Regions from separate parts of the Bradyrhizobium genosp. A genome, predicted to be linked through region 2. Evidence: riboswitches for the same ligand, from Rfam matches in the RefSeq annotation. Region 2 holds a riboswitch; the other holds the start of a gene.
What was found. Region 2 has a riboswitch for glycine ahead of gcvT (glycine cleavage system aminomethyltransferase GcvT). Riboswitches for the same ligand answer to the same signal wherever they lie in the genome.
Positions count from the first base shown of each region.

Region 1: linked by a shared signal. The riboswitch ahead of ACP2YP_RS25715 (FAD-dependent oxidoreductase) and the one ahead of gcvT (glycine cleavage system aminomethyltransferase GcvT) in region 2 are both predicted to bind glycine.

Region 1 is NZ_CP188196.1:5,490,559-5,506,030, forward strand. It holds gene ACP2YP_RS25670 (hypothetical protein) at 1-993, opposite strand, end outside; gene ACP2YP_RS25675 (crotonase/enoyl-CoA hydratase family protein) at 1,137-1,916, opposite strand; gene ACP2YP_RS25680 (TetR/AcrR family transcriptional regulator) at 2,005-2,586, shown strand; gene ACP2YP_RS25685 (multidrug effflux MFS transporter) at 2,723-3,973, shown strand; gene ACP2YP_RS25690 (hypothetical protein) at 4,028-4,168, shown strand; gene ACP2YP_RS25695 (glycosyltransferase family 39 protein) at 4,175-5,773, opposite strand; gene ACP2YP_RS25700 (ABC transporter substrate-binding protein) at 6,019-7,626, opposite strand; gene ACP2YP_RS25705 (ABC transporter substrate-binding protein) at 7,726-9,336, opposite strand; gene ACP2YP_RS25710 (M20/M25/M40 family metallo-hydrolase) at 9,605-10,735, shown strand; glycine riboswitch at 10,830-10,957, shown strand; partial or broken gene ACP2YP_RS25715 (FAD-dependent oxidoreductase) at 11,016-11,195, shown strand; gene ACP2YP_RS25720 (ABC transporter permease) at 11,494-12,435, shown strand; gene ACP2YP_RS25725 (ABC transporter permease) at 12,455-13,342, shown strand; gene ACP2YP_RS25730 (ABC transporter ATP-binding protein) at 13,357-15,006, shown strand; gene ACP2YP_RS25735 (M81 family metallopeptidase) at 15,220-15,472, shown strand, end outside.
Region 2 is NZ_CP188196.1:5,646,681-5,662,152, forward strand. It holds gene alaS (alanine--tRNA ligase) at 1-1,712, opposite strand, end outside; glycine riboswitch at 1,947-2,035, shown strand; gene gcvT (glycine cleavage system aminomethyltransferase GcvT) at 2,182-3,330, shown strand; gene gcvH (glycine cleavage system protein GcvH) at 3,343-3,711, shown strand; gene gcvP (aminomethyl-transferring glycine dehydrogenase) at 3,729-6,596, shown strand; gene ACP2YP_RS26495 (hypothetical protein) at 6,714-7,682, opposite strand; gene ACP2YP_RS26500 (hypothetical protein) at 7,698-8,093, opposite strand; gene ACP2YP_RS26505 (hypothetical protein) at 8,103-9,089, opposite strand; gene recA (recombinase RecA) at 9,191-10,279, opposite strand; gene ACP2YP_RS26515 (hypothetical protein) at 10,477-10,686, shown strand; gene ACP2YP_RS26520 (hypothetical protein) at 10,711-11,469, opposite strand; gene ACP2YP_RS26525 (transposase) at 11,973-12,875, shown strand; gene ACP2YP_RS26530 (hypothetical protein) at 13,208-13,378, shown strand; gene ACP2YP_RS26535 (hypothetical protein) at 13,521-14,024, shown strand; gene ACP2YP_RS26540 (hypothetical protein) at 14,388-14,696, opposite strand; gene ACP2YP_RS26545 (hypothetical protein) at 14,706-14,864, opposite strand.

The DNA.
Region 1 (15,472 bases), 160 kb from region 2:
GATCAGCCAGCGGTCGAGGCGTCCCAGTAACGTCCCCTCGTTGTTGCGGATCGCGCGCAGCAGCGACCAGCCGAGCGGTGCGAGCACGAACGCGGTCGCCGCCAGTGCGTAAGTGGCGAACACGAGCGGCTTGCTGTCGGCAAGCCCCACGCGGTCCACGATGGCCTGCGCCAACAGCAGCAGCGATGGATTGGGCTCCTCGATCTGGACCGAAAGTTGACCGGGGATCCTGCCCGTGATCGCGAGCAACCAGCTCGAGAACAAGCCTGGATAGATGACGACCGAAACCAGGATCGGCAGCGCGAAGCCGAGGCCCGCCACCGTCATCAGGACAAATTTCCGCCGTCGCGACAGCGGCAGGAAATAGAGTGCGGCCAGCAGCGGGCAGAATACCAGCTTGAACGACGTGACGAGACCGAGCAGTGCCGCCCCTGCCATACGAAGGACGTCATCTCGATCGTCGGGCTTCACGGGGCGAAGCAGAAGGGCAAGCGCTGCGGTGGTCAGTCCGCCGCCCAGGATCGCGAAATTGCCCGAGGCCAGCACCCATTCGAAACCGACGAACGCGCCGAGCACGTAAAGTCCCCGCAGCGCCACGTCACGCAAGCTGCGTGTCCGGCCGATCCCGGGCAGCAACAGGCTAGAGAGCACGGCGATGGCGAGAAAGACGCCGCGGTGATGGCCGACAAGAAAGCCGCCCGCGCACAGCGGACGAAAGGCGTCCAGCGTCGCCGGCAGATAGGTATAAGAGAACTTGGTGCCCTTCAGATTTTTCACGTAGTACGGATCGAGCCCATCGACATGCGCATCGACCGCGGCGCAGTTGACGCGAAGGTCCCAGCCGTAATTCGTATCGGGCGCGGCATAGTTGGCGAGATTGCCGAACACCAGCACGGCCACCAGCGCGATCAGGCAGGCAAGCCACACGTTGCGCTTGCCGGCCATCTCGGCCGACGGTCCCGGCCATCGTGCTGTTCCGGTGATGTCGGACACGTCTGATGCTCGCCTGTTCCCTGAGTTCCCTCGGCGCCTGATCCGCCGTCCGGTCAGGCCACATTGGACAGGATGCGTTGCGGATTCATCTCCCCGACGGGCCGTCCCCGCCGTTATGGTGAATCCCTGGTTTCCAAGCCACGCTAACGCGACGCGCGGGCGGCGAGCCAGGCATCGAGCGCCTCTCGTGTGTCCCGTGTCGCCGCCATGCGGGCGAACTGCTCGTGCTCGATGGCGAGGCCTTCCGCGATCGACACGTTGAGGCCGCGCGTGGCGGCCGTGATGATTCGGGCCACCGCGAGAGGCGAATGCCGCGTGATGCGATCGGCCAGCGCGAAAGCCGCGTCCAGGAGCTGCTCGTGCGGCACGATGCGGTTGATCAAGCCGATCTCGCAAGCACGTTGCGGCGAAAAGGAATCACCGGTCAGAAGATATTCCAGCGCCCGCTTCCGGCCCGCGAGCCGCGGCAGGCGCTGCGTGCCGCCGAAGGTCGGCGTGATGCCGATCGCGATCTCGGGCTTTGCAAATGTGGCGCGCTCGCTGGCAATTGCGAGATGCACGGCTTCCGTGATCTCGCAACCGCCGCCGAAGGCGATGCCGTTGACGGCGGCGATGATCGGCTTCGGAAACGCTTCCATGCGCGCCGTCATCGCTTGCCCGCGCCGCACGAAGGCCTTCGCCGCGGCGTCGGGACCGGCCTTCACGCTCTCGGAGAATTCGGCGATGTCGGCGCCTGCGGAGAAGGCGCGATCTCCGGCGCCAGTCAGCACGACTGCGCGAACGTCTTCGTCGTCCTCGATGCGATCGAGCGTTGTCATCAGTTGATCGATGAGCCCGTAGCTCAGCGCGTTCAGCTTGTTCGGGCGATTGAACGTCAGCAATGCGACGGCGCCGCGTGTTTCCGAGAGGACGAGATCAGACAAGTGCAGGCTCCTTTCAGGTCGAACAGACGCATAAGTCAGCCACAGCGGTTCTGTTGTGTATACTCACTAGACGGTATACATTGCGCCGATGGCAGGAAGGGGTGACAGCACACGCGAGCAGATCGTCGTCGCGGCGACGCGCTTGTTCTATGGCGAGGGCATCAGGGCGGTCAGCATGGACGCCGTCGCCGAGAAGGCAGGCGTCACCAAGAAGACGCTCTATTATCACTTCACCAGCAAGGATGAGCTGGTCGCCGAAACCATCGCAGCCCGGGACCAGCCGACGCTGGAGCTCTACATGCGCTGGTTCGCCGAGACCGACGGCACGGTGGCGGACAAGGTCCGCGGTCTCTTCACAAAGCTCGGCAAATCAGTGGATACGCCGAGGTGGCGCGGCTGCGGCTTCCTGCGCACAATCGCCGAGCTCGCCAACACGCCGGCGCACCCTGCAGTCAAGGCCGGCGCGGCCCACAAGAAGCGTTTTGAAGCGTGGTTAGAGGCAGAGTTACGTGGCCACGGCATTCACAACGCGGCGGCGCTTGCGCGGCGGATCGTGATCCTGCTCGACGGCGCCACGACCGTGATGCTGATCCACCGCGATCTCGACTATGTCGAGACCGCCGGCCGATTGGCGCTCGATCTGGTCGAGCAGGCGCGTGGCGCGAGCTGATCTCTGGCCGCCAGCGTGGGCAGCGTCTTCACCATTTGTTGTCCGTCCCCTGCCCCGCCTGACAGCCATCCCAAAACATGGGTTGTGCGACGCAGCATGAACGTTAGATATGGCCTCTGAAATCAGGGTGAGTTTTTTGTCCGACGTCAATGCTGACGACTGGGTGTCCTCCGGACACCGTCCGATGGGTTTTCCCGAATTTGTAGTCGTGATCGCGTCCATCATGGCGCTGAATCCGCTCGCGATGGACATGATGCTGCCGGCGCTGCCCAATATCGGGACGGCCTTCGGCATTCCCAACGCCAACCATCTCCAGCTCGTGCTGTCGACCTTCCTGATCGGCTTCGGCGCCGGCCAGTTCGTCATGGGCCCGTTGTCGGATCGGTTCGGGCGCCGGCCGGTGCTGCTCGGCGGCATGGCGGTCTATGCGGTCGCGAGCGTGCTGGCGGTTGCGGCGCCCTCGTTCGAGACGCTGCTGCTCGCCCGCGCACTGCAAGGCCTCGGCACCTCGGCGACGCGCGTGATCGCGACCTCGATCGTGCGTGACTGCTATGCCGGCCGCCGCATGGCGAGCGTAATGTCGCTTGCCATGATGATTTTCATCGCCGTGCCCGTGATCGCGCCCTCGTTCGGACAGGCGGTGCTGCTGGTCACGCAATGGCGCGGGATCTTCGTCGTGCTGATGCTCTACGGCGTGCTCGCGCTCGTATGGTCCGTGCTGCGGCTTCCGGAGACGCTGCCGGAGACGGAGCGCAGGTCGCTCGCGCCCGCTGACGTGTTCGCGGCCTTCCGCCAGACCGTCACCAACCGCCAGACCCTCGGTTATGCGACGGCCGCTGGCAGTGTCATGGGCGCGCTGTTCGCCTATGTGTTCTCGGCACAGCAGGTTTTCACCGGCATCTATCACCTCGGCCACTACTTCCCGCTCGCCTTTGCGGCGATCGCGGCCGGCACCGCGATTGCCGGCTTCCTCAACGCAAAGCTGGTCGGGCGGCTCGGCATGCGCGTGATCTCGCACGGCGCGCTGACGCTCTACACCGCGGTGGCGGGCGTGATGCTGCTGACCGAGATCCTCGGTGTGCTGCCGCTTCCGCTATTCATGGTGTTGTCGGCGCTGATGATGTTCTCGTTCGGCATGATGGTCGCCAATTTCACCGCGCTCGCGATGGAGCCGCAGGGCCACATCGCCGGCACCGCCTCCTCGCTCTACGGCTCGATCACGACACTGATCGGCATCATGGTCGGCACCGCGATCGGCCAGAGTTTTGACGGCACGCTGCTGCCGTTCTCGGTCGGATTCTTCCTGTCGACGCTTGCAGCGCTTGCGATCGTTCTGGTGGTGGAGAAGGGACGGCTGTTCAAGCCGCATCATCGCCCCATCGTGTGAGGAACTTCGCAGGCGCCTCGATGTTGTCCTGCAGCAATTCGAGAGGCGGCTTCAATGGAACTGGAACAGCACGACGAACGTCACGATCAGGACCGGCGGCAGACTGAAAAGTCGGTCTCGCCTGCCGAACAAGCCGTCGTCAACCCACCCTTTGCCAGTGAAGGGCTCGAGAAGGTCCGCGACAGCCACTGCTGAGGACCCCTACTCCGGACTTCGTTTACTGGCGCTGAAATCCTGCGCGGCGCTTTCGGGCGATGCGCCGCCGCTCACACGCGGCGGCACCATCAGCACGACGACGTCCCGGCTCAGGCCCGGCCGGCCCCACAGCGACGCCTGTACGGTGAATTCCCGCCTGACAAAATTCCCGGCGTGCGCGGAGACCGATTCCATCCAACGGTCACAATAATCCTGGCCACGGAAACAGAGCGCGGCCCAGCCGCGATCGAGCCTCGTCTTGCGCGGCAGCCCCCAATCGTACTGGTGCTCGAACGGCCGCGCGTAATGCGGATGATCCGGACTATAGAAAGCCGCGGCGAAGGCGAGCGAATCGTCGCCACTGACGGCGCTGAGCGGCTCGCCGGTCAGCTCGCGCCATTGCCGGGTGAGCTCGCCTGCCGCTTGCGCATAAAGATTCCGTCCCTCTTCATAACCGTCGCTATTGCGATAGACCGCGTGGATTGGTGCGGCGACCAGGACGGCGAAAAGCGCAACGCCTGACACAATGACGGTGACATTGACGGTGTAGAAGCGTTCGACGGGATAACGGGCGCCGCAGACGATCAGCACAACGAACAGGAACAATCCCTGCAAGGCCCATAACGACGGCAGATCCGTGCCCATAGCGAGGGACGTCAGGACCGGCAGAGCGATGGTGCCGATAGCGACATAGAAGAGAAGCCGAAGGTCTGGGCTCATCGCGGCGAAGTCGGCCGGAAATTGTTTCAGGCGCGTGCCGGCGATGAGCAACCAGATCACGGCAGCGACGCTGATGGCCGCCACGAGTCCCAGCAGAAAATTCCTCACTTCACCGAGCGAGCTGACTGCATTGCCGTTGGCGTGGTTCAGCGCGTAGGTGAAGGTCGATGCGCCCGTGGTCGCGAGCCAATAGATGTGCGGCGACAGCACCGCGAGCCCGGTGACGACCGAAATCCAGGGCGACGCGGAGGTGAAATAGGCGCGCCGCGCCGGATGCGCCAGCGCGGCGAATGCAACGCTCGTGACCAGGAAGATCGAGTAGTATTTTCCGACCATGGCGAGCGCCGTGGTGTATCCAAGCGCAACCGCCCAGACAGGAGACCTGGTCTCGAATGCGCGCAGAAAACACCATGTGGCGAGCGGCCAGGTCGCGAGCAGCACGGCATTGGCGTTGAAGCGCTGGGCGTGGAATTGATAGGCCGGCGTCAGCATCAGGAGCAGCAGCACCAGGATGCGCTTGTGCCCGGTCGCGAATTGCCGCGCGACGCAATCGACGAAGACCAGCGCGAGGCCCGCGTTCACCATCGCCATCAGCTGCAGCGACCAGTCGCTGAGCGGGAACACGGCGGTCCAGCTGGCTGCGATCCAGCCCATCAGCGGCGGATGCTTGTGATAACCCCAGGCGAAATTGCGTCCCAGCGTCCAGGCCTCGAGCGTATCGGGATGCAGGCCGCCGCCGGCATAGGCGATGGCAAGATACAGCGTCCAGATCGCAACGAAGCACGCAATGAGAAGCGGCACCGCCCAGCCTGCCTCCACGCCATCGAGCCAGCGCAGCAGCGGTCGCCGCCAGCGCGCCGGTGCGCGATCCGACCGTTCGGCCATTGCCTGGAATGCAAAATCGATCGGCACGCGATTCAAATCGATGGAGGGAAAGTGATGTCCGAGGACGAACCATCTATTTCAGTTTGGAAACAAATAGCAATGATTGGAGTCTGGAAGACTTGAAAGCTCCCTGGCTTTCGCTGCCACAGGACCGCCGCAAGACAACGGCGCCGCTGATGACAGCGGCGCCGCGTGATATCAGGGCGAAAGGTACAGGATGCGCCTTTCCCCCGTTCCGACTTGCCTTACTCGGACTTGTCGATGTTCCAGAACACCGGGGTCGCCGGGCCGTCGATCACGCCGGAGATCGACTTCCGCCACGCGCTTGGCGCCTGATACTGGCCGAGCGGGACGTAGAGCACCTGATCATAGGCCTCCTTCTGGATCTCGGTCGCGATCTTCCTCTGATCGTCGAGCGAGGCCGCGCGGACGAAATCGTCCTTGAGCTTCTCGACTTTGGCGTCCTCCGCCCAGCCGAACCAGCCGCCCTTCTTGCCCTGCCCGCCGACAGCCACGTTGGAGATCGGGTTGACCACGTCAGCGCTGACCCAGTTTGTGATGAACATGTTCCAGCCGCCCTCCTTCGGCTGCTTCTGGCTGGCGCGCCGGCTCACCACCGTCTGCCAGTCGGTCGCCTGCAGGTCGACCTTGAAGCCGGCTTCGCGCAATTGCTGAGCCACCACGATCGGCTGAGCCTTCAGCGTCAGCACGTCACCCGGCGCCATAAGCACGACCGGCGTCCCGTCGTAACCGGACTCGGCGAGCGCCTTTTTGGCCGCAGCAATATCGCCGCCCTTCGCGAGGGTCTCACCGCCAATCTCTGTCGCGAACGGCGTGTCGCAGATGAAGATCGCTGCGCAAGTCTTGTAGTACTTGGGATTGCCGATCAGCGCATCGAGCACGTCCTTCTGGTTGACCGCCAGGAGTGCTGCGCGGCGGACCTTGACGTTATCGAACGGTGGATGGAGGAAGTTCATCCGCGCGCCCGTCTGGAATCCGAACTTGTTCAGGATCTCGAGTTTGAGCTCCTTGTCGGCTTCAATGGTGGGCAACATTTCGATGGCAGGATTTTCCATGAAATCGATGTCGCCCGACTGCAGCGCGTTCAACGCCGTCTGCGCGTCTGGCATCGTAATCCATTCGACGCGGTCAACTTTCACGACCTTGCCGCCGGCCGTCCAGCTCGCCGGCTCCTTGCGCGGCACGTAGTCGGTGTTCCTGACGTAGACCGACTTCACCCCGGGCTGGAATTCATTCTGCACGAACTTGAAAGGGCCGGAGCCGATCTGCTCGGGAATCTGCTTTTCCGGCGGCGTCTCGGCGAGACGTTTCGGCATCATGAAAGCGACCCGCGAGGACGGCTTGCCGATCGATTCCAGCACGAGCGCGTACGGCTCTTTCAGCTTCAGCGTGATCGTCTTGGGGTCGGTCGCTTCGATGCTCGCGGTGAACAGCATCATCTGCTGCCCCATGCCATCGACAGCGGCCCAGCGCTTCAGGGAGGCAACACAATCTTCCGCGGTGACCGGCGTGCCGTCATGCCACTTCAGGCCGTCGCGCAGCGTGAATGTGTAGGTCAGCTTGTCGTCGGAGATCTTCCAGTCCGCCATCTGCGGCTGGATCTTGAAGTTCGAATCCGTCGCGATCAGCGTGTCGTAGACCATGTAACCATGATCGCGCGCGATATAGGCGCTAGTGAAGATCGGATCGAGAATGCGAAGATCCGAATGCATCACGGCGGTAATGGTCTTACCTGCGGCAAGAACCGGCGACGCCAGTGCCGAAAGCGCCACGACTGAAATCGCAAGTGTGGAGGCGAACGCCCGACGCCCCCGGCGCATGAGTTGGAACATTGAAGTTCTCCTGGCTGCGGCGCCGCTGATGACAGCGGCGCCGCGTGATAGTCGGGACAGAAGGCGCGCTAACGCGCCTCCCCTTACTCGGACTCGGCCTTACTCGGACTTGTCGATGTTCCAGAACACCGGGGTCGCCGGGCCGTCGAGCACGCCGGAGAGCGACTTCCGCCATGCGCTCGGCGCCAGATACTGGCCGAGCGGCACGTAGATCACCTGGTCATAGGCTTCCTTCTGGATCTCGGTCGCGATCTTCTTCTGATCATCGAGCGAGGCAGCGCGGACGAAGTCGTCCTTGAGCTTCTCGATCTTGGCGTCTTCCGCCCAGCCGAACCAGCCGCCCTTCTTGCCCTGACCGCCGATCGAAAGATTCGAGATCGGGTTGGACACGTCGGCACTGACCCAGTTGGTGAAGAACATGTTCCAGCCGCCCTCCTTCGGGGGCTTCTGGCTGGCGCGACGGCTCACCACCGTCTGCCAGTCGGTCGCCTGCGCATCGACCTTGAAGCCGGCCTCGCGGAGCAGCTGCACCGCGACCGTCGGCTGCGCCTTCAGCGTCACGACATCGCCGGGCACCATGACCACGACGGGCGTGCCGTCATAGCCGGACTCGGCGAGCAGCTTCTTGGCTTCCGCCATGCCGTTGCCCTTGACCAGCGTCTCGGAGCCGACGTCGGTCGCGAACGGCGTGTCGCAGATGAAGAAGGCACCGCAGATCTTGTAGTATTTGGGATTGCCGACGAGCGCGTCGAGCACGTCCTTCTGGTTCATGGCCAGAAGCGCGGCGCGGCGAATCTTCGGATTGTCGAAGGGCGGATAGAGGAAGTTCATGCGACCGAGCGTCTGGTAGCCGAACTTGTTCAGCGTCTCGACCTTGAGGTCGGGATTGCCTTCAAGCACGGGCAGCAGGTCCCACGGCGGCACTTCCATGAAGTCGATGTCGCCCGACTGCAGCGCGTTCACCGCGGTCTGCGAGTCCGGCATGGTGATCCACTCGACGCGGTCGACCTTCACCACCTTGCCGCCGGCAGTCCAGCTCGACGGCTCCTTGCGCGGCACGTAGTCCGTGTTCTTGACATAGACCGCCTTCACGCCGGGCTGGAATTCGCCCGGCACGAACTTGAACGGACCCGAGCCGATCTGCTCCGGAATCTGCTTGTCCGGCGGCGTTTCGGCGAGACGCTTCGGCATCATGAAGGGCACGCGCGAGGACGGCTTGCCGATCGAGTCGAGCACCAGGCCGTAGGGCTCCTTCAGCTTCAGCGTGATGGTCTTGGCGTCGGTCGCCTCGATGCTGGCCGTGAAGGTCATCATCTGCTGGCCCATGCCATCGACGGCGGCCCATCGCTTCAGCGAGGCGACACAGTCTTCCGCCGTCACCGGCGTGCCGTCATGCCACTTCAGGCCGTCGCGCAGCGTGAAGGTGTAGGTGAGCTTGTCGTCGGAGATCTTCCAGTCCGCCATCTGCGGCTGGATCTTGAAGTTCGCATCCGTCGTGATCAGCGTGTCGTAGACCATGTAGCCATGGTCACGCGTGATGTAGGCGGTGGTGAAGATCGGATCGATGATGCGCAGATCCGAATGCATCACCGCGGTGATGGTCTTGCCGGCCGCAAACACCGGCGAGGCCATCGCCGTGGAAAGCGCGACGACCGACAGCGCAAGTGTGGAGGCGAACGCGCGACGCCCCCGGCGCATCAAGCTCAACATAAAAGTTTCTCCTGACGTGAAACTGTTCAAAGGCAGGTTATTGGTTGAGCATTCGGTTCGTTCTTTAGGCGAACTAACGTCATGCAATGCCTTTATCTTTTCGAGACTTGCAGACAGTCTTGAGCGCGTCAATCCGGTTTCGGTGCAGCCCATGGTATCGCACGTACGGGCTCCACAAAGACCGGTTTGGCTCTACAACTCTCCCCGCTTGCCCTGCCCGCGCTGATGCAATGCGCGTTCCATCTTTCGAAGCTTGAGAGATATTGAGATGAATCCAGCCAATCTTCCCTTCGATTCCGAGGCGATGCTCGAGGGCCTGCGCACCTGGGTGGAATGCGAGAGCCCGACCTGGGACGCAGGCGCGGTCAATCGCATGCTCGATATCGCAGCGCGTGATATGGCGATCATGGGGGCGACCATCGAGCGCATCGCCGGCCGTCAGGGCTTTGGCGGCGTCATCCGCGCGCGCTTTCCGCATCCGAAGCAAGGCGAGCCGGGTATCCTGATCGCCGGGCACATGGATACCGTCCACCCGGTCGGCACCATCGAGAAGCTGAAATGGCGCCGCGAGGGCAACAAGTGCTACGGCCCCGGCATCTACGACATGAAGGGCGGCAACTATCTTTCGCTGGAAGCGATCCGGCAGCTGGCGCGCGCGTCCTTCGCCACGCCCTTGCCGATCACCATTCTGTTCACGCCGGACGAGGAAGTCGGCACGCCCTCGACGCGCGACATCATCGAGGCGGAAGCCGCGCGCAACAAATATGTGCTGGTGCCCGAGCCCGGCCGCGCCGACAACGGCGTCACCACCGGACGTTACGCCATCGCGCGATTCAATTTGGAAGCGACGGGGCGGCCGAGCCATGCCGGCGCAACATTGTCGGCGGGACGCTCGGCCATCCGCGAGATGGCACGGCAGATCCTTGCGATCGACGCGATGACGACAGAGGATTGCACCTTCTCGGTCGGCGTCGTGCATGGCGGACAGTGGGTCAATTGCGTTGCAACGACCGCCACCGGCGAAGCTCTCTCCATGGCCAAGCGCCAGGCCGATCTCGACCGCGGCGTCGAGCGGATGCTGGCGCTGTCGGGCACCGCGAACGACGTGACCTTCAAGGTGACCCGCGGCGTGACGCGGCCGGTGTGGGAGCCGGATGCCGGCACCATGGCGCTGTATGAAAAGGCGCGCGGCATCGCCAAATCTCTCGGCGCGGAATTACCGCATGCGAGCTCCGGCGGAGGATCCGACGGCAACTTCACCGGCGCGATGGGCATCCCTACGCTCGATGGCCTCGGCGTGCGCGGTGGCAACGGCCACACGCTCGAGGAGTTTATCGAGGTCGACAGCCTGGTCGAGCGCGGGCGCCTGATGGCGGGACTGCTGGCAACGCTGGCGTAAATTGAATCAACTTCGCACTGCACAATGCGTTGGCAGTCACGGTTCAAATTTAGCCTTGTCTAAAAATGAGGCGCATCGTACTGCTCGATGGTCCACGCGACGATCTGGAGAGAGACGGCACGATCTCAACGTCGTGACGTCCACCGAAGGGGATAGTCCGCGCAGACCTTTCGAGGTCCGCGACGGATCAAGCTCTCAGGTAACCGTGACAGATGGGGCGCCGCCAACGGCCTTCGGGCCGGCGGTTAGCCTATCCTAACTCACGGGAGCCCTGCTCAACATGACCCATATCGCCATCATCGGCGCCGGCATCACCGGCGTAACGACCGCCTATGCCGTGCTCGAACGCGGCTACAAGGTGACGGTGCTCGACAAGCATCGCTATGCCGCGATGGAGACCTCGTTTGCGAACGGCGGACAGCTCTCCGCCAGCCATCTCGACTGGACGTTGTCGGCCACGACCGCGCAGATGATTGCCGGAACCATCGACGGCTGGCGCGGGCTCAACGCACCGTCAATCGTCCCCTCACTTCAGGAAGAACTTGCGGTTGAGCGCGAGATGCGCCGTGCATCTTGAGTGGTCGAAAATCGATGTGGGGCGGCCCCTTGCGACCGCCCTACCCTTGGCACACAATTTGCCCCAAGAGGACGGCTCTCCGGCCGGCTCTTCCAGCCCGAGTGACAGGCGCGCATGATAGACACGACCGAATCCACGGGCGCCTCTCGGCCCCATACATTCCGCAGCCGGAGATAGGTGCATGCTGGGTTATCTCATCCGCCGCGTTCTCGCTGCGGTGCCCGTGATGGGTGTCGTCGCGCTGTTCGTGTTCCTGCTGCTGCGGCTGACGCCGGGCGACCCGGCCGCGATCCTGGCCGGCGACAATGCGACGCCGGAACGGCTGGAGCGCATCCGCACCTCGCTCGGCCTCAACGAGCCGCTGATCGTGCAGTTCATCACCTGGGTCGGCAAGCTGCTGCACGGCGACCTCGGCACCTCGCTGATCTCGAACCTGCCGGTCATGAAGATGATTGGTCAGCGCGTCGAGCCGTCGATCTCGATCGCGCTGTCGACCATCATCCTCGCCGTCATCGTCGCCGTGCCGCTCGGCGTCATCGCGGCCTGGAAGCACGGCACATGGATCGACCGCTTCGTAATGGGGCTGTCCGTGCTCGGCTTCTCGGTGCCGGTGTTCGTGATCGGCTATGTCCTGATCGAGGTGTTTGCGATCGACCTGCGCTGGGTGCCGGTACAGGGCTTCAGAAGCATCTCGACCGGCTTCGGCCCATTCTTCGAGCGCATCATCCTGCCGACCTGCGCGCTTTCCTTCATCTATGTCGCACTGATCGCGCGCATGACGCGCGCGGCGATGCTCGATGTGTTGGGCGAAGACTACGTGCGAACGGCCCGTGCCAAGGGCATCAACGAGGTCGCGGTGATGATGCGGCACGCGCTGCGCAACGCCGCCGTGCCCGTGATCACCGTGATCGGGACCGGCTTTGCGCTGCTGATCTCCGGCGTCGTCGTCACCGAGAGCGTGTTCAACATTCCCGGCATCGGCCGCCTCACCGTGGATGCGGTGCTGGCGCGCGACTATCCGGTGATTCAGGCGATGATCCTGCTGACCTCACTGATCTACGTCGTCGTCAATCTGCTGATCGACGTCGCCTACACGCTGCTCGATCCCCGGATCCGGTATTGAGGCAAGGACAAGAACAACAATGACGGTTGATACCCTTCCCCAGTCCTCGATTCCGATCACGTCGCCGTTGCGGCCGCGTTTCGGCTTCCTCACCTCGACACCGATCATCGCCACGGCGACCGTGTTGCTCGCGCTGATCGTGCTGATCTCAATCCTGGCGCCGCTGATCGCGCCGCATGACCCGATCCAGCTCGCACCCTCGCAGCGGCTCAAGCCTTCCTCGGCGCAATTCCTGCTCGGCACTGACGCCTATGGCCGTGACCTGTTGTCGCGCGTCATCTATGGCGGGCGCATCTCGCTCCTGATCGGCATCGGCTCGGCGATCCTGTCGATCGTCATCGGCCTTGCGATCGGTCTTGTCTCCGGCTTCTTCAAGCTGGTCGACGCCGTGCTGATGCGCGTCATGGACGGCCTGATGGCGATGCCGAGCATTTTGCTCGCGATCGCCGTGGTGTCGCTGTCCGGCGCCAGCATCTGGACCGTGCTGATCGCGATCACCATCCCCGAAATCCCGCGCGTCGCGCGCCTGGTGCGCTCGGTGGTGCTGTCGGCGCGCGAAGAACCCTATGTGGAGGCCGCGATCTCGGTCGGTTCGTCGCTGCCGAAGATCATGTGGCGGCATCTGATGCCGAACACGATCGCGCCGCTGATCGTCCAGGGCACCTATGTCTGCGCCTCCGCGATCCTCACCGAGGCCATCCTCTCCTTCCTCGGCGCCGGCATCTCGCCGGAGACGCCGACCTGGGGCAACATCATGGCCGAGGGCCGCCAGTATTTTCAGCTCAAGCCGACGCTGATCTTCTGGCCGGGCCTGTTGCTCTCGATCGCCATCCTCAGCATCAATCTGATCGGCGACGCCGCCCGCGACGCCCTCGATCCCCGCATGAAGCAGCGGGAGGGCAAGTAATGACCGATCAAGTGATGACCAACCCAGTTCTCGACATCAACAACCTCGTCGTCTCCGTCGGCAAGAAGCCGGGCGGACCGAAGATCATCGACGGCATCTCGATCCAGGTGCACGAGCGCGAAACGCTGTGCCTTGTCGGCGAAAGCGGCTCGGGCAAGTCGGTGACCTCGCTCACCACCATGGGCCTGCTGCCGAAGGGCACGCTGGTTCCGACGGGCGGCAGCGTCAAACTCGTCGGCGAGGAGATCCTCACCGCGACCGACCGCCGCTTGCGCCAGCTGCGCGCGACGCAGATGGCGATGATCTTCCAGGAACCGATGACCGCGCTCAATCCGGTCGTGCACGTCGGCCGCCAGATCGACGAGGTGCTGCGCGCCCACACCGATCTCGATGCCAAGGCGCGCAAGAAGCGCATCCTCGACATGATGGAGCAGGTGCGCCTGCCCCAGGTCGAGCGCATTTTCGCATCCTACCCCCATCGCCTCTCCGGCGGCCAACGTCAGCGCATCATGATCGCGATGGCACTGGTGCTTGAACCCAAGCTGCTGATTGCCGACGAGCCGACCACCGCGCTCGACGTCACCACGCAGAAGCAGATCCTGACCCTGATCCGTGACCTCCAGCGCGATCACGGCACCGCCGTGCTGTTCATCACCCATGACATGGGCGTGGTCGCCGAGATCGCCGACCGCGTCGCGGTGATGCGGCAGGGCCGCCTGGTCGAGACCGGCACACTCGATTCCATCCTGCGCAATCCAACCATGGAGTACACCCGCAACCTGCTCGCCTCGGTGCCGAGCCTTGTGCCGCGTGCGGCGCGGCCTGAAACGAAAGAACCGGTGGTGCTGGAAGCCAACGACCTCAGCAAGGTCTACAAGGAGCGCGCATTCTTCGGCAAAGGCCGCGAGGTCGTCGCCGCCGACAAGGTGACGTTGACGCTGCGCAAGGGCCGCACGCTCGGCATCGTCGGCGAGAGCGGCTCGGGCAAGTCGACGGTGGCGCGCTGCATCGTGCGCCTGATCGATCCGACCTCCGGCGGCGTCCGCCTCGCCGGCCGCGAGATCTCCGATATTTCGCGCCGCCTGCTCCAGCCGCACCGGCAAAAAATCCAGATCGTGTTCCAGGATCCCTACCGCTCGCTCAACCCGCGCGTCACCGTCGGCGAGAGCATCGCGGAAGGCCCGATCAATTACGGCACCTCGCACGCCAATGCGACGAAGCGCGCGCGCGAGTTGCTCGAGCTGGTCGGCCTGCCGGCCGACGCGGTGTCGCGCTACCCGCACCAGTTCTCCGGCGGCCAGCGCCAGCGCATTGCCATTGCGCGCGCGCTCGCACTCGATCCCGATGTGCTGGTGGCGGACGAAGCCGTCTCGGCGCTCGACGTCTCCGTGCAGGCGCAGGTGCTGGAACTGCTCGACGAGATCCAGAAGCGGCTCGGCATCGCCATCCTGTTCATCACCCACGACCTGCGCGTTGCAGCCCAAATCTGCGACGAGGTCGTGGTGATGCAGCACGGCCGCGTCGTCGAACAGGGCCCGGCCGCCGAGGTGCTGACGCATCCGCAGGAGGCCTACACCAGGGCCCTGCTGGATGCGGCACCGGGCCGGGGCTGGGACTTTGCGAATTTCCGGCCGGTGTCGGAGGGTGTGGCGGCAATCGCGTAGGTTTATCCACGCGTCATTGCGAGCGAAGCGAAGCAATCCAGAGGCCCACCGCGGAGACAGTCTGGATTGCTTCGCTTCGCTCGCAACGACGGTGATCGCGGCAAGTATTCCCAAACAGCTTGAGGCCATGCATGGCGCGATTGCTTCCCTCCTTGCTCTCCTCGCAAAGCCAAGGCTAACGTCCCGCACCTTTGATTGGCTGGACTTGCATTGATGACACGTATCGCCGTCGGCGGCTTCCTGCACGAGACCAACACCTTCGCTCCGACGAAGGCGACATTCGCGGACTTCCAGCATGGCGGCGGCTGGCCGGCGATGACTGAAGGCGCCGACGTGCTGAGGGTGATGCGAAGCATCAATGTCGGCCTTGCCGGCTTCGTCGACAGCGCCGAAGCGAACGGTTGGGAACTCGTTCCAACCATTGCCTGCGGTGCAAGCCCCTCGGCGCATGTCACCAAGGACGCTT
Region 2 (15,472 bases):
ATGAGATGCGTGGCCGAGTGATGCGCGCGGATGGACGAGCGGCGCGAATGATCGACCTCGAGCTGCAACGCGGTGCCGACCTTCAGCTCGCCGCTCTCCAGCGTGCCGACGTGAACGAAGAAATCGCCGAGCTTCTTCTGGGTGTCGGTGACGCGGAACTTGATGCCGCCCTCACCCGTCAGCACGCCCGTGTCGCCGACCTGGCCGCCGGACTCCGCATAGAACGGCGTCTGGTTGAGCAGAAGCGCGCCGGTGTCGCCGGCTTTGAGGCTCGCAACTTCCCGGCCGTCCTTCACCAGCGCGGACACCACGCCTTCGGCGCTCTCGGTCTCGTAGCCCAGAAATTCGGTGGCCCCGAGCTTCTCGCGCAGCGGGAACCAGATCGCCTCGGAGGCCGCTTCGCCGGACCCCTTCCAGGACTCACGCGCCTTGGCCTTCTGGCGCTCCATCGCGTCGGTGAAGGCGGACTGGTCGACGCCGATGCCGCGCGACTTCAGCGCGTCCTGCGTCAGGTCGAGCGGGAAGCCATAGGTGTCGTACAGCGTGAAGGCGACGTCGCCGTCGAACATGTCGCCCTTCTTTAAGGACGCGCTCTTCTCGTCGAGGATGGCGAGGCCGCGCACCAGCGTCTTGCGGAAGCGGGTCTCTTCCAGCCGCAGCGTTTCCTCGATCAGATTCTCCGCACGCATCAGGTCGGGATAGGCCTGGCCCATCTCGCGGACCAGCGCCCAGACCAGGCGATGCATCAGCGGCTCTTTCGCGCCGAGCAGCTGCGCATGGCGCATCGCGCGGCGCATGATCCGGCGCAGCACATAGCCGCGGCCTTCGTTCGAGGGCAGCACACCATCCGCAACGAGGAAGGCCGACGAACGCAAATGGTCGGCGATGACGCGGAACGAGGCCACGGTCTGCTCGTTCGGCCCGCTGCCGAGCGCCGACGACGTCGCATCGATCAGATGACGGAACAGATCGGTCTCGAAGATGCTGTCGACGCCCTGCATGATGCTGGCCATGCGCTCCAGCCCCATGCCGGTGTCGATCGAGGGACGCGGCAGATCCACGCGCTCCTCTTTCGTCACCTGCTCGTATTGCATGAAGACGAGATTCCAGAATTCGAGGAAGCGGTCGCCGTCCTCTTCCGGTGAACCCGGAGGGCCGCCCCAGATGTGGTCACCGCGATCGATGAAGATCTCCGAGCACGGGCCGCACGGGCCGGTGTCGCCCATCGCCCAGAAATTGTCCGAGGTCGGGATGCGGATGATGCGGTCGTCGGAGAAGCCGGCGATTTTCTTCCAGAGCCCGTGCGCCTCGTCGTCGGTGTGGTAGACGGTGACGAGCAGCTTGTCCTTGTTCAGCCCGAAGTCTTTCGTGATGAGCTTCCACGCCAGCTCGATCGCGCGCTCCTTGAAATAGTCGCCGAACGAGAAGTTGCCGAGCATCTCGAAGAAGGTGAGATGGCGCGCGGTGTAGCCGACATTGTCGAGGTCATTGTGCTTGCCGCCGGCGCGCACGCATTTCTGCGAGGTGGTGGCGCGCTGATAGGGCCGCTTCTCGACGCCGGTAAAAACGTTCTTGAACTGCACCATGCCGGCATTGGTGAACATCAACGTCGGATCATTGCGCGGCACCAATGGCGAGGACGTCACGATCTCGTGGCCGTTCTCGGCAAAGAAGTTCAGAAAGGTCGACCTGATCTCGTTGACGCCGCTCATGTTCATCCAATCGAGTGTGCTTGGACCCGCTTCCTCGCCGTCCAAACCTGGGATTCGGGCTGATATCTGCGGGCCAAAGCGCTTTTAGACAAGGCCAGCTTCGCTGTCCAGAAACTGTGCAGAGAGATCAGAGGGTTGCCGCAGTCGCGTAATCCACGTTGCAATCCCGTTGAAAGCCGCAAAGGGCGCGTTGACAGGCTTGGCCGGGCTGTGGTCTTTACCCATCTGTATCGTACGGCCACGTCGGGAGAGACCGGCTTCATTGCCGGCGCCGAAGGAGCAACCGCCCCGGAAACTCTCAGGCAAACGGACCGCGTGGCTTTGACGACATCTGGAAAGAGGCGCCGACGGGCTTAAGGCCCGGACTGCGTCCGCCGACGGGATAATACTCTCAGGCACAGCGACAGATGGGGCTTCGACTGGTTTGTCTCGGGGAATCATCCCCGGGGAACCGCCGAGGGCCCCTGTGATGCTTGCGCGTGACGACAAAGATTCCCTCCGACGCACACCCCTTTACGACCTGCATGTGTCGCTCGGCGGCAAGATGGTGCCGTTCGCGGGCTATGACATGCCGGTCCAATATCCGGCCGGGGTGCTGAAAGAGCACCTCCAGACCCGCACCTCCGCCGGGCTGTTCGACGTCTCGCACATGGGCCAGATCGCACTCCGGCCCAAGTCCGGCAAGGTGGAAGATGCCGCCCGCGCGCTGGAGCGGCTGGTGCCACAGGATATCGTCGCGGTTGCGCCGGGACGACAGCGCTACGCCCAGTTCACCAATGAAGATGGCGGCATTCTCGACGATCTGATGGTCGCCAATTTCGGCGATCATCTGTTCCTGGTCGTCAACGCCGCCTGCAAGGCCGAGGACGAGGCGCATCTGCGCGCGAACCTCTCGGACGCCTGCAACATCGATTCTCTCGCCGATCGCGCACTGATCGCCCTGCAGGGCCCGAAGGCCGAAGCCGCACTGGCGAAATTGTGTGCAGAGGCGCCCTCCATGAAGTTCATGGACGCCGGCCCGCATGAGGTCGCCGGCCTCGCCTGCTTCGTCTCGCGTTCGGGCTATACCGGCGAGGACGGTTTTGAGATTTCGTGGCCTGCTGCGGATGCCGAGCGCCTGGCCAAAACGCTGCTGGAAAATCCCGACGTGATGCCGATCGGTCTCGGTGCCCGCGACAGCCTGCGGCTGGAAGCCGGGCTCTGCCTCTATGGCCACGACATCGACACCGCGACCACGCCGGTCGAGGCCGCGCTGGAATGGTCGGTGCAGAAGAGCCGCCGCACCGGTGGCGCCCGCGCGGGTGGTTTCCCCGGCGCAGAGAAAATCCTCGCGCATTTCGATCATGGTGCGCCCCGCCGCCGCGTCGGCCTGCTCGCCCAAGGTCGCGCACCGGTGCGCGAAGGCGCGCTGCTGTTTGCCGATAGCGTAGGCGGCGAGCCGATCGGAAAGGTCACCTCGGGCGGCTTCGGCCCGAGCCTGAATGCGCCGGTCGCCATGGGCTACGTGCCCACGAGCTTAAGCGCGCTCGACACAAAACTCTTCGCCGAGGTGCGCGGGCAACGCCTCGCCCTCACCGTCGCCGCCATGCCCTTCGTGAAAAACACCTACAAACGCTGAGGACCTAAGAAAATGACCACGACGCTGTACACCTCCGACCACGAATGGCTCGCGATCGACGGCGATGTCGCCACGGTCGGCATCACCGATTACGCGCAGTCGCAGCTCGGCGACGTCGTGTTCGTCGAATTGCCCAAGGTCGGCCGCGCTCTGAAGAAGGCCGAAGCCGCCGCTGTCGTGGAATCGGTGAAGGCCGCCTCCGACGTCTACGCGCCTGTGACCGGCGAAGTGCTCGAGACCAACGACGCGCTCGCCGCCGAACCGGCGCTGGTGAACTCGGACGCGCAAAGCAAGGCCTGGTTCTTCAAGATCAAGATTGCCGACAAGAGCGAACTCGGCGGCCTCATGGATGAAACCGCCTACAAGGCCCACACGGCTTGAGGACGATGGAGCAAGCGATGACCGCGCACCGTAAATCCAGCGGCGACACCGCCGCCAATTTCGCTCGCCGCCACATCGGCCCGTCGGCGCGCGATGTCACCGCAATGTTAGAGGCGGTCGGCGCTAGAAGCGTCGACGCGCTGATGGCGGAAACGCTGCCAGCCTCGATCCGGCAGGCAGCCCCGCTCGATCTCGGCAAGCCGCTGAGCGAGACCGAGGCGATCGCGCATATGAGCGAGCTCGCGCGGCAGAACCAGGTCTTCACCTCGCTGATCGGCCAGGGCTATTCCGGCACGACCCTGCCCGCGGTGATCCAGCGCAACATCCTCGAAAACCCCGCCTGGTACACGGCGTATACGCCCTATCAGCCCGAGATCAGCCAGGGCCGGCTGGAGGCGCTGTTCAACTTCCAGACCATGATCTGCGACCTCACCGGGCTCGACGTCGCCAACGCCTCGCTGCTCGACGAGGCGACTGCGGCGGCCGAAGCGATGGCACTCGCGGAGCGGCACTCGCGGGTCGAGGCGAAAGCCTTCTTCGTCGACAAGGACGTGCATCCGCAGACGTTAGCTGTGATGCGCACCCGCGCCGAGCCGCTCGGCTGGTCGCTGGTCGTCGGCGATCCCCTCACCGATCTCGACAAGGCCGACGTGCTCGGTGCGCTGCTGCAATATCCTGGAACCTCGGGCGCGGTGCGCGACCTCAGGCCCGCGATCGCAGCGCTGAAGGCCAAGGGTGCACTCGCAATCGTTGCCGCCGATCTGCTGGCGCTGACATTGCTCGCCTCGCCCGGCGAGCTCGGTGCCGACATCGCGATCGGCACGGCGCAGCGCTTTGGCGTGCCGATGGGCTATGGTGGCCCGCACGCGGCCTATATGGCGGTGCGCGATGCGCTGAAGCGCTCGCTGCCCGGCCGCATCGTCGGCCTCTCCGTCGATTCCCGCGGGATGCCTGCCTATCGCCTCGCGCTGCAGACCCGCGAGCAGCACATCCGCCGCGAGAAGGCGACGTCCAACATCTGTACCGCGCAGGTACTGCTGGCCGTGATCGCCGCGATGTATGCGGTCTATCACGGCCCCGAGGGGCTTGCGCAGATCGCGCGCAATGTGCATCGCCGCGCCGCCGTGCTCGCTAGCGGCCTGCGCAAGCTCGGCTTCGCGCTGACGAGCGAAGCCTTCTTCGACACGCTCAGCGTCGATGCCGGTGCCAAGCGCGCCGAGATCGTTGCGCGCGCAGCCGCCGAGACAATCAATCTCGGCGTTGGTGAAGCGGCGCTCCGCATTGCGCTCGACGAGACCACGACGCCCGCAACTGTGGAAGCGGTCTGGCGCGCGTTCGGCGGCCAGCTTTCCTACGCCGAGATCGACGCGACCACGCGCGAGGCGCTGCCGGAGGCGCTGACACGCGGTACCGCCTTTCTCACCCATCCGGTGTTCCACGCGCATCGCTCGGAGACCGAGATGCTGCGCTACATGCGCAAGCTCAGCGATCGCGACCTCGCGCTCGACCGCGCCATGATCCCGCTCGGATCCTGCACCATGAAGCTGAACGCGACCACCGAGATGATGCCGCTGACCTGGCCGGAATTCGCCTCCTTGCACCCCTTCGCTCCGCGCGAGCAGGCCAAGGGCTATCATGCGCTGTTCGCGCGGCTGGAAAAATGGCTGTGCGACATCACCGGCTATGACGCGATCTCGCTGCAGCCGAATTCAGGCGCTCAAGGAGAATATGCCGGGCTTTTGGCCATCCGCGGCTATCACGCCGCGCGCGGCGAAACGCGCCGAAAAATCTGCCTGATCCCCTCCTCCGCCCACGGCACCAACCCGGCTTCGGCCGCGATGGTCGGCATGGACGTGGTGGTGGTCGCGTGCGAGGCCAACGGCGACGTCGATGTCAATGATCTCCGCGCCAAGGCGGAGAAGCACTCGGCCAATCTCGCCGCTGTCATGATCACCTATCCCTCGACGCATGGCGTGTTCGAGGAGCACATAAGCGAGATCTGCGACATCGTGCATGGCCATGGCGGCCAGGTGTATCTGGACGGCGCCAACCTCAACGCGCAGGTCGGCCTGTCCCGACCCGGCGATTACGGCGCCGATGTCAGCCATCTCAATCTGCACAAGACGTTTTGCATCCCGCATGGCGGGGGCGGCCCCGGCATGGGCCCGATCGGCGTCAAGGCGCATCTCGCGCCGTTCCTGCCGGGTCACCCAGCGGCCCAGGCAGAAGCGCCGGTCGGCCCGGTCTCGGCCGCGCCGTTCGGTTCGGCCTCGATCCTCACCATCTCCTACATCTACATTTTGATGATGGGCGGCGAAGGCCTGAAGCGCGCCACCGAGATCGCGATCCTCAACGCCAATTACATCGCGGCACGGCTCGATGCGCACTTCCCGGTGCTCTACAAGAACGCCAGGGGTCGCGTCGCACATGAGTGCATCGTCGACCCGCGGCCGCTGAAGACGACCTCCGGCGTCACCGTCGACGACATCGCAAAGCGCCTGATCGACTACGGCTTCCACGCGCCCACCATGAGCTTCCCGGTGCCGGGCACGCTGATGATCGAGCCGACCGAGTCGGAATCGAAGGCGGAGCTGGACCGGTTTTGCGACGCCATGATCGCGATCCGCGAGGAGATCGCCGAGGTCGAGGCCGGCCGCTTCAAGATCGAGGCCTCGCCCTTGCGCCACGCCCCGCACACCGTGCACGACATCGCCGATGACGACTGGAAGCGCGCCTACAGCCGCACTGAAGGCTGCTTCCCCGCCGGCACCTCGCGCACCGATAAATATTGGAGCCCGGTCGGCCGCGTCGACAACGTCTATGGCGACCGCAACCTGGTGTGCTCGTGCCCGCCGGTGAGCGATTACGCGGAAGCGGCGGAGTAACGGCTTCGTAGGGTGGGCAAAGCGGAGCGTGCCCACCACCGTTGTGCGCTTCGAATATGGTGGGCACGGCGCTTGCGCGCCTTTGCCCACCCTACGGCACCGAACGCGCCTCTAGGGCTAAACCAACAATCGGCTTTCGCGATCCCACCGCCACAGCCGTCCGTTGGTCAATTCAGTACCGCCCCACCAGCGCTTGATTGGGTTGTGACGCCACAAATCGTCTTCGCGAGCGAGAAGTGAACGCCCGAGTTCAGTCAGCGTGACCTTCCACTCGCTCTTGCCGAAGTAGCGGGCCTCATTGTCGAACGACGGATCGCCCAACAGGACCGGCGGCACCGAATGTTCCCCCAGTTCGATCAAGACAGCTTGCGCGTCGCCCTCGTCGAACACATCGCGAAGCCACCTCGCCTCGCAAACGCGCCTTGGGTCGGTTTGCCCGTCGTTCACAAAGTCGAGGAGGTCCATTTCGCTGGCACCGAGTCCCGTCACACTGTCCGGAAGCTCTTCAAGCATCGCAATCAACGCCGATCGAAGTCTCGGCCGAATCATTAGATCCGTCATCAGCAGATCGAAACAGGACTCTGGCGTTTCAGCCCGGTAGGCTCGCCAGGCGCGGCTTGCCGCCACCAAATGGTTGTCGGTCACCTTGAAGGCCGGCAGCTTCCATTTCGCGACAGACTCCGGCGCATAGCTTGCAACAACGTCGTCCGTGTGCACCAGGCTCAGCTTTGTTGTGATCTCCTTGTAGGGGCGCAGCAGGTCCAGCAACCAGACGAGCACAAGCTGATCATTGGGCCGAGGATCGACCCAGATTTCAATTGAGCCGAACTTTGCACACAGCTCAAAGAAACCGGTGTCGCGCGTGCCGAAGTCTTCCAGCGAGCCACGACAAACGTCGTCGAGCCAATGATCGCCAGGTTTGCAGTGCTTTGCCGATCGCCGCTCCAACCCTATCAAAAGCTGTTCTTCGGAAGGCAATTTCCTCGAGATGAAACGTAGATAGAACCCGAGCGCGACGTTCGCGACACTCGCCTGCCGAAGCACGTCTTCCGCAAGATCATTCGTGGCTAAGATCAAATGGGACACGATTGCCTCTCAAAATTATACGCAGTACAGGAACACTCTGAGCGAATACGTACGTAGGGTACGGGTGCCGCCCCACCAGCGATCGATCCGGTTGTGGCGGCGAAAATTCTCATCGCCCCCCAGCACCGCTTTGCCGAACTCGGTGAGCGACAATCGGGATTGCTTGTACCGCTGCAAGCGGTTTGAATCGTTATGCATCTCCAGGTCGAGGCACCAGGACGGCGTATCGTCCAGCCAATGAAGGCCATGTGGCCGCGTTGTGCGTGGCGCAACGAACGCTTCGAGCTCCGCCTCGGATGGCAATTGTCCCCAAACCAATCGCCGCTCGATCGCAATCACAAGATCGGCAAGGCCCGCCTGTTGAATGGCGCCGGCGATGGACGAGTCTGTCGTGACAATGAGCCGCGTCATGTTCCGGCCTCAAGGTTTCGTCAAAACGGAGCCATAGCGCCACAGCCGATCATTGGTCAGATGCGTGCCGCCCCACCAGCGATCGATCGGATTGTGGCGACTGAAATCTTCCTGATGGGCCAGGACGGCCTTGCCAAACTCAGTCAGTGACAAACGGCTGCCTAGGAAAGCCTCGTGCCTAGCCCTGGCATCTTCGCGGTCGATCGTGCGCAGTTCATCGTCCAGTCCGGCCACAGCGGGTCTCGGGCCGTGGGCCAACTCTTGGAGCAACCATTCCGACTCAAGTTCTCCGAAGACCCGTGTGCCCCGAAGCCTGCGCGAGTGAAACCGAGCATCCGCGCGTGTAAACCCCCTCGCAATGAGCTCGAGAAATCTCATCTCCGTCGCTCCAAGTCCCGTCGAAGCTGACGGCAGTTCTGCCAGGAGATCGAGCACGACCGGCCTCAACATCGGCAATGCACTAAGATCGCTGTGATCGAGATCAGCAAAGGCCTCGGGTGTCGGCGCGCAATAGGCCTGCCATGCCATCCTGGCAGTCTTGAGTTCGCTGCCCGTGACATCCACGACGGGAATATACGAAGCAGACTTTCCGACTTCTTCGCCTCTTAGCTTGAACAGATCGGACACCAGCAAACGCAGCCGGAGCCTTGCCAACAAGTTAGGGCATGAACCGAGATAGTCGAGCAGCCAAATCAGCTGCAGTTGATCTTCGGGGCCTGGATCGAACCAAATTTCAATTTCGTCATAGCGCTCGCAAAAATCGGCAAGAGGCAGGTTCCTGCGTTCCTTGAAAGCGCGAGGCCAGATGACACCCCAATCCGACCAGTGGTCGCCCAGCTTAAGCGTCTCGGAGCGCGCCCCGAAATAGGCTGCGAAATATTCAGGTGAAGGCAGCGGACCCCACGCGAAACGGAAAAAGAAAAAAACGACAATCTCAGCCAGATTCGACTTGGCTAGACCGGAGCCCGACGAACTGGTCAAGATCAGACGCTTCATCACACCACCCGATCACGACAACGCAAAACGAAACGGGCACTGACGACGTCGGCAACTCAACGTCCTCAGCGCCCGCTCCTCGCGAAACTCTACTGGTAGGTTTACTCGTCCGCCGGCTCCTCGCCGTCGGCGTCGCGCTCGGGGCTGCCGGCGAGAATCTGCTCGGCGATCAGGCCGGAGTTTTGGCGGATCGAGGTCTCGATCTTGGCGGTGATGTCGGGGTTGGCCTTCAGGAACGCTTTCGAATTCTCGCGGCCCTGGCCGAGGCGCTGGCTGTCATAGGAGAACCAGGCGCCGGATTTTTCGACGATGCCGGCCTTGACGCCGAGATCGAGGATCTCGCCCATCTTGGAGACGCCCTCGCCGTACATGATGTCGAATTCGACCTGCTTGAACGGCGGCGCCAGCTTGTTCTTGACGACCTTGACGCGCGTGGTGTTGCCGACCACTTCGTCGCGCTCCTTGATCGCACCGATACGGCGGATGTCGAGGCGGACGGAGGCATAGAACTTCAGCGCGTTGCCGCCGGTGGTGGTTTCCGGCGAGCCGTACATCACACCGATCTTCATGCGGATCTGGTTGATGAAGATCACCATGGTGTTGGACTTGTTGATGGACGCCGTGAGCTTGCGCAGCGCCTGGCTCATCAGACGGGCCTGGAGACCCGGCAGCGCATCGCCCATCTCGCCCTCGAGCTCGGCCTTCGGCACCAGCGCCGCAACCGAATCGATCACCAGCACGTCCACGGCGCCCGAGCGCACCAGCGTGTCGCAGATTTCCAGCGCCTGCTCGCCGGTGTCGGGCTGAGAGATCAGGAGCTCGTCGATATTGACGCCCAGCTTGCGCGCATAGACCGGGTCGAGCGCGTGTTCGGCGTCGATAAAGGCGCAGATGCCGCCCTTCTTCTGCCCTTCCGCTACCGTATGCAGCGCCAGCGTGGTTTTCCCTGAGGATTCCGGCCCGTAGATTTCGACGACACGTCCCTTCGGCAGGCCGCCGATGCCGAGCGCGATATCAAGCCCCAGCGAGCCCGAGGAGACCGCCTCGACATCCATCGAACGGTCGTTCTTGCCGAGCTTCATCACCGAGCCCTTGCCGAACTGCCGCTCGATCTGGGAAAGCGCGGCGGCCAGAGCTTTACTCTTGTCCATGGAAGATCCTTCGACGATACGCAGGGCAGTGGTGGACATCGGGTCGTGCTCCTTATGGCGAGGATTCGGGTGCGGGACAAACGATTGGCGCGGCGGGTCGTCGATAAAACCAATGTACACCATTTGTTCCAGGTTCGCAATATGTTCTTTTGCGGGTCCTGGTACTGTCCGTATTTGACCCTTAGTGTCCTAAGTTCCAGATTGCAGTGTCCTAATTCGCTTCTGGAGCATACTGCATGACCGACCAAAGCAGTCTCGTATGGTTCGTCTGGGTGCCGGGAGAACCTGCCCCGCAGATACATCAGTCCTTGGAGAGCGCATCGGCCCAAGCCGATTTGACTGCCCGGATGAATGTGGGCGCCAAAGTTCATATCTACCAACTCAAGAGTGTCGGAAGCATCAGCTACCCAAACACTCCGGCAATCTTTGGCGACTTCAAAAAGTAAGGCCGCCTCAGTTGGCGGCCTCTTTCATTCCGGAGCATCTTCGCGGTCAGCACGACGGCGAGCGGCCTCCGCGTCTGAACGTCGCTTTAGCCCGCGCAGGAATATTTCGATCCGGTCTGCCATGTCTTGATAGCTTTCCGGCGACAACACGCCCGGGACCGTAAGAGTCACCGGTCCCTCTTCCAGATTAAACACCTCCTGCAACATTGGAGGTGCTTTGAACAACGATGCTGGAAGGTCCAAAATATCTTTCCGGGGAGTCTGAGCGGCCGGATTCATAAGCGGAGGCTCCTGTTTTTCAGGTTCTTCCACAGAATTATACGCCTGAGTACCACCATCCACAAGCCGCATAGTGGCTAGATAAGTCTTAGCGGCTTTCTCTGCGGCCTCCGGTACAAAGTCCCGTTTAATAAGCCAAAAGCGAAGGTTATCTGGGCTCACGGCGCCCGGGAAATCCTTCCGGATGTCTTGGAAAAGCTTGGGGCGTAGAGCCAATTGTGAAATGGCCGCTGCTCGCTCAGCAGAGCCCTCTGGAGCCTCTAGGGCGTGCACAGCCTCGTTAGTGATGCGAATCTCGTCAGCATTGCCGTCGATCAGACCGTAGGCACGTAACGCGCCTATTTTGCCAAGCGCGGGACCGCTTAAGCTGTCGTGGCCAAGATGCTTTGCCAGCACAATGCGGGACATCTTATTGCGATGATCATTTGCATAGGCCTTGCGAGCGGCCTGCAAAGCCGCACCAAGATCGAGCATGGGGTAGTTGGGGCTGCGAACCTTTGCCATCCTTCCGGCCCTCCTATGGCCGTCTGAGCCCCCTTATCACAAAACGCCAGAGATAAATCAATAGATAAAATCCAGATTAATCTCTAGATGGGCTTGCGCCTTGTCCGAAGAAATGGCAGATTGCGATTACAGGAGATCGCAGATGTTCAGGAGGGTTTGAGCCCCTTGGGGCGCTAGCCGAGCGCCAAGGGGCCGGGAAAAAGGAAGGGCCGCTGCGCCAAACCTCGGGGGAGGAACGCAACGGCCCTGCAATCGGCTTCGTCTCAGGGATCGTCTAACGGTAGGACACCTGCCCCTACAAGCTGGGAAATGTCGGTCCGAATCCGGCTCCCTGAACCATCATCGAATTAGCGGGACCGACGGCGTTGGCGCGCTGCCGATCCCTAGTCACCCACCCCGGGATTGCGCCCCGAAGCGAATAACCTCTAAGAATATACGCCTTGGCGGGCGTTTTTTAAAGAGTCGCTGACGGGCCAATTCCTCACACAGAGGATTGCGCCCTCATGAATGAACTTTCCCGCGAACAGAAAATCCTTGTGATCTCATGCCTGACCGAAGGTCAGAGCATCCGCGCTACTGAGCGCCTTACCGGCATCCATCGCGATACGATCATGCGCCTTGGCGAGCGCATCGGCCGGGGCTGTGCCGAGCTGCACGACCGGATGATGGTTGGCGTCCGCGTCGGCCGCATCGAGCTTGACGAGATTTGGGGATACGTCGGCAAAAAGCAGAAGCGCGTCGAGCGGAACGAGATCGGCCATAAGGGCGACCAGTATTCGTTCATTGCGCTGGGCTCCGCGAGCCGCGCCATCATCAGCTACCGCACTGGCAAACGCGACAGCGAGAATACGGACCTGTTTACGCAGGACTTGCGTGAGCGCGTGATCGGCGAGCCGGAGATCAGCACCGATGGTTTCCTGCCCTACCAGAACGCCATCCGCGATGCCTTCCGTGGCAATGCGCACCATGGCGTGATCGTAAAGACCTACTCCGTAACGAACCTGGCCGTAAAGGACGCCGCGCGCCGCTACAGCCCGGCTGAGGTAATTGCAGTAGAGCGGGAGGTAGTAAGCGGCTTCCCGGTCAAAATCTCGACTAGCTACGTTGAGCGCCAGAACCTCACGCTGCGCATGACGCAGAAGCGGTTCGCGCGTCTCACGAATGGATTTTCAAAGAAGCTCACCAACCACGCTGCGGCGGTCAGCCTGTACGTTGCTCACTACAACCTCTGTCGGGTCCACGAATCCCTCAAGACCACTCCAGCGGTTGCCATTGGCATTGCGGATCGGGTCTGGACGCTGGGGGACCTGATCGACGCCGTGCTGCCGCTGGAGCCGAACCGGCCCGTACGGGTGAAGCGGAATTTCAGGGTAATTGAGGGAGGTCAAAGCTCTCGTACAGATTGAACCGTACAGAGGCTGGGAACAACCAAACAGAGAGTCGGTTAAGCAACAGCCGAAGGAAAAAGGGTCCTTTTGCGAACTTATGTGGAACAAATGGGCTTGACATGACCCCAAGGCCATTGACTTGGCGGGGCCTTTTAAGAGACAAGTAACGAAGCAAGGGATTCCGAGCGCGACTGCATCAAGAATCGACAATTGTCAATGGATACTTACCAAAAGTTAATTCGGTAACTCCATAGTCGCGCCACGGAGGAACATTATCTGAGTTGCGAGCACAAAACTACCCGCCACGCCTAGGGTCAATCATTAGGAAGCAGGTAGCCGGAGGTAGGAACATGCAAGTTGAAATGGAAGCCCTAAAAAAGCATCTGTTCGACGAAAATAAGATTCGAAACATCAAGTTCTACCCGGGCCACAATGCTGACGTGTCCCCGGAGGACATGGCGCGCGAGATCAACAAGTTTTTCGCCGATTCAGATGAAGCCACCGAGACCGTCACGGACTAAACCTTGACGGGCAATTATCTAAACGTCATACAAGGCGCCTCATAGTCATGTGGCGCCTTTTTTGATGCCTTTTGCGCAGCTTTATCAAGCAGTTCAGACCCAAGGTGATAGAATCAGCACGAAGTGGCTGAGGTCGAGGGCTATGGAATTTTCGCATATTGCGAAAATCAAAGAGCAATGGTCTGGCGTAATCGATGCGAACGTGGTCAGGGGCTTTTACATTGAGGGCCCTAAGGGGCCCCCTGTCACATTGGAAGAAAGCCAAGCCCTAATCGTTTTGGCCCGCGCCATGTGCGACGGAGTTCAGGGCGACCATTGGAGGAGGGCTGTCCTTGCCAAAGAACTCATGCATGTCTTTGACGAGGAAGATGAAAAGACCCACACTCGCGATCAATTTGATGCCCAGGTCCACAAGTTTGGGAACCCGGCGGCTCCTGTGACGTCGCAATTCCGCGCGGAAGCTAAGGCATACTGGCGGTCTCTGGCAGTCCTTTGCACGGATAAAAAACGCCTTGAATACAAGGCCGCACTTCAAGCTGAGACCATTAGCTTCGAAGTGGTCGCAGCCGCGCTGCGTATTCCGGTTCCTATGGTTCGCGACATGATGTCCGATCAATTCGAACAGTATCGCGATGGCTGGATGTAAGTGTCCTAATTCCCCTCCGCGACTGTCTCGCTACGCGACATAAAATCTTGGCACAACTTGTGCAGTCTGTTGCGTACCGGGGTTTTGCATCATCCCCCTCGGGGCTGGAAAGCCGCCGCCCGCGATCATTTAAGCGGGCGGCGTTTTTGCTTCCAAGAACGAAAAGGTCCCCAGCCCGGGGCTGACCGGCTGAGGACCTTTGCGAGCGGCGCGTACTCTACGCTGCGCGACTCATTACCATCTCACTGTCATAAAACAAAGTGTCCTAATTCGGATTAGCGGGTGTCCTAATTAGGACAGCACCCGGGTCCTGGTACTGGCCTGTTTCCGAGCGCAGTGGCCTAGTTTGATTTTAGGAGTGGCCTAATTTGGCGGCGGGAACAGCGAAAACGATCGACCGCCATCACCAAAATGAATTCGCCCCGTGACGCTTTTAATCCGCAAACTCTGATGAATATTCCGATCAGAAATGCAACACTGGAACCAGATGCGCTCGACTTCCGCACCGTCGCGCATCGCGACGGCCTTGTTGTATCGCTCGACCAAATCGGGCCGACCGCGCGCGATGCCTTCAAGGGCCGCTATCTGTTCATTGACTGCGAGACTACTGAAACCACCCGCTTCCATCGCCGCAATCACCAAGCCCATAAATTGGGTCATCTTTTCTACCATTGGGCCGCCTCAGTGGGCGGCCTCTAGTTCAATCTTCATTTCGACGGGATCGCTATCCACGTCGTAAATCTGCGAGACGTTCATTGCGAACGTCCGGAACCAGCGCACGCGTTGAGCCGCGGGCCACTCTCCAGAAGTTGGAATCTTTTTCAAGAGCGCGATCAGCAAGGGATCAAGCCCAAGTTCGCCTAACCCGTCATCGCCGCCACCCAAAGCTCAGGGAACACATTACGAATGTCACCTTCATGATGAAGGGCAACACGAAGTGGGACGCCTTCTATCGACACCTTCAACGCGGAGCCCCTAAGCTACATGAAACGGCAGAGTTCGACTTCGGCGACGATCCTTAGAGTGGCCTGTTTCGCATCTGCAAGTGGCCTATTTCGGCCAGTACCCGGGTGCTGGTGCTGTCCGTATTTGATCCCTAGTGTCCTAGTTTGTTCTGGGGGGTGTCCTAATTCGATTCTGCATTAGGTTGAGATTCTTTGACACCGCTAACTTAGGAGGGAACGGATGCCCAGAGGATCAGACGACTCAAGAATTCACGCGGAAGCGATTGTGAAAGCAGCTTGCATCAATGCGGCAGCAGTCTTGATTGCAGCTGGGAGAATATCAGCGCCACCCGGCGACGAAGCTAAGGCCGCTGCTCACGCGGCGATGGAGATATGGGGCTTCTTGGAAAAGCCCGATAGTTGGCCACGATAAGTCAACTAGAGGCCGCCTCAGTTGGCGGCCTCTTTCATTCTTCATCCTGCGCCGATCGGCTAAGGAGCCCG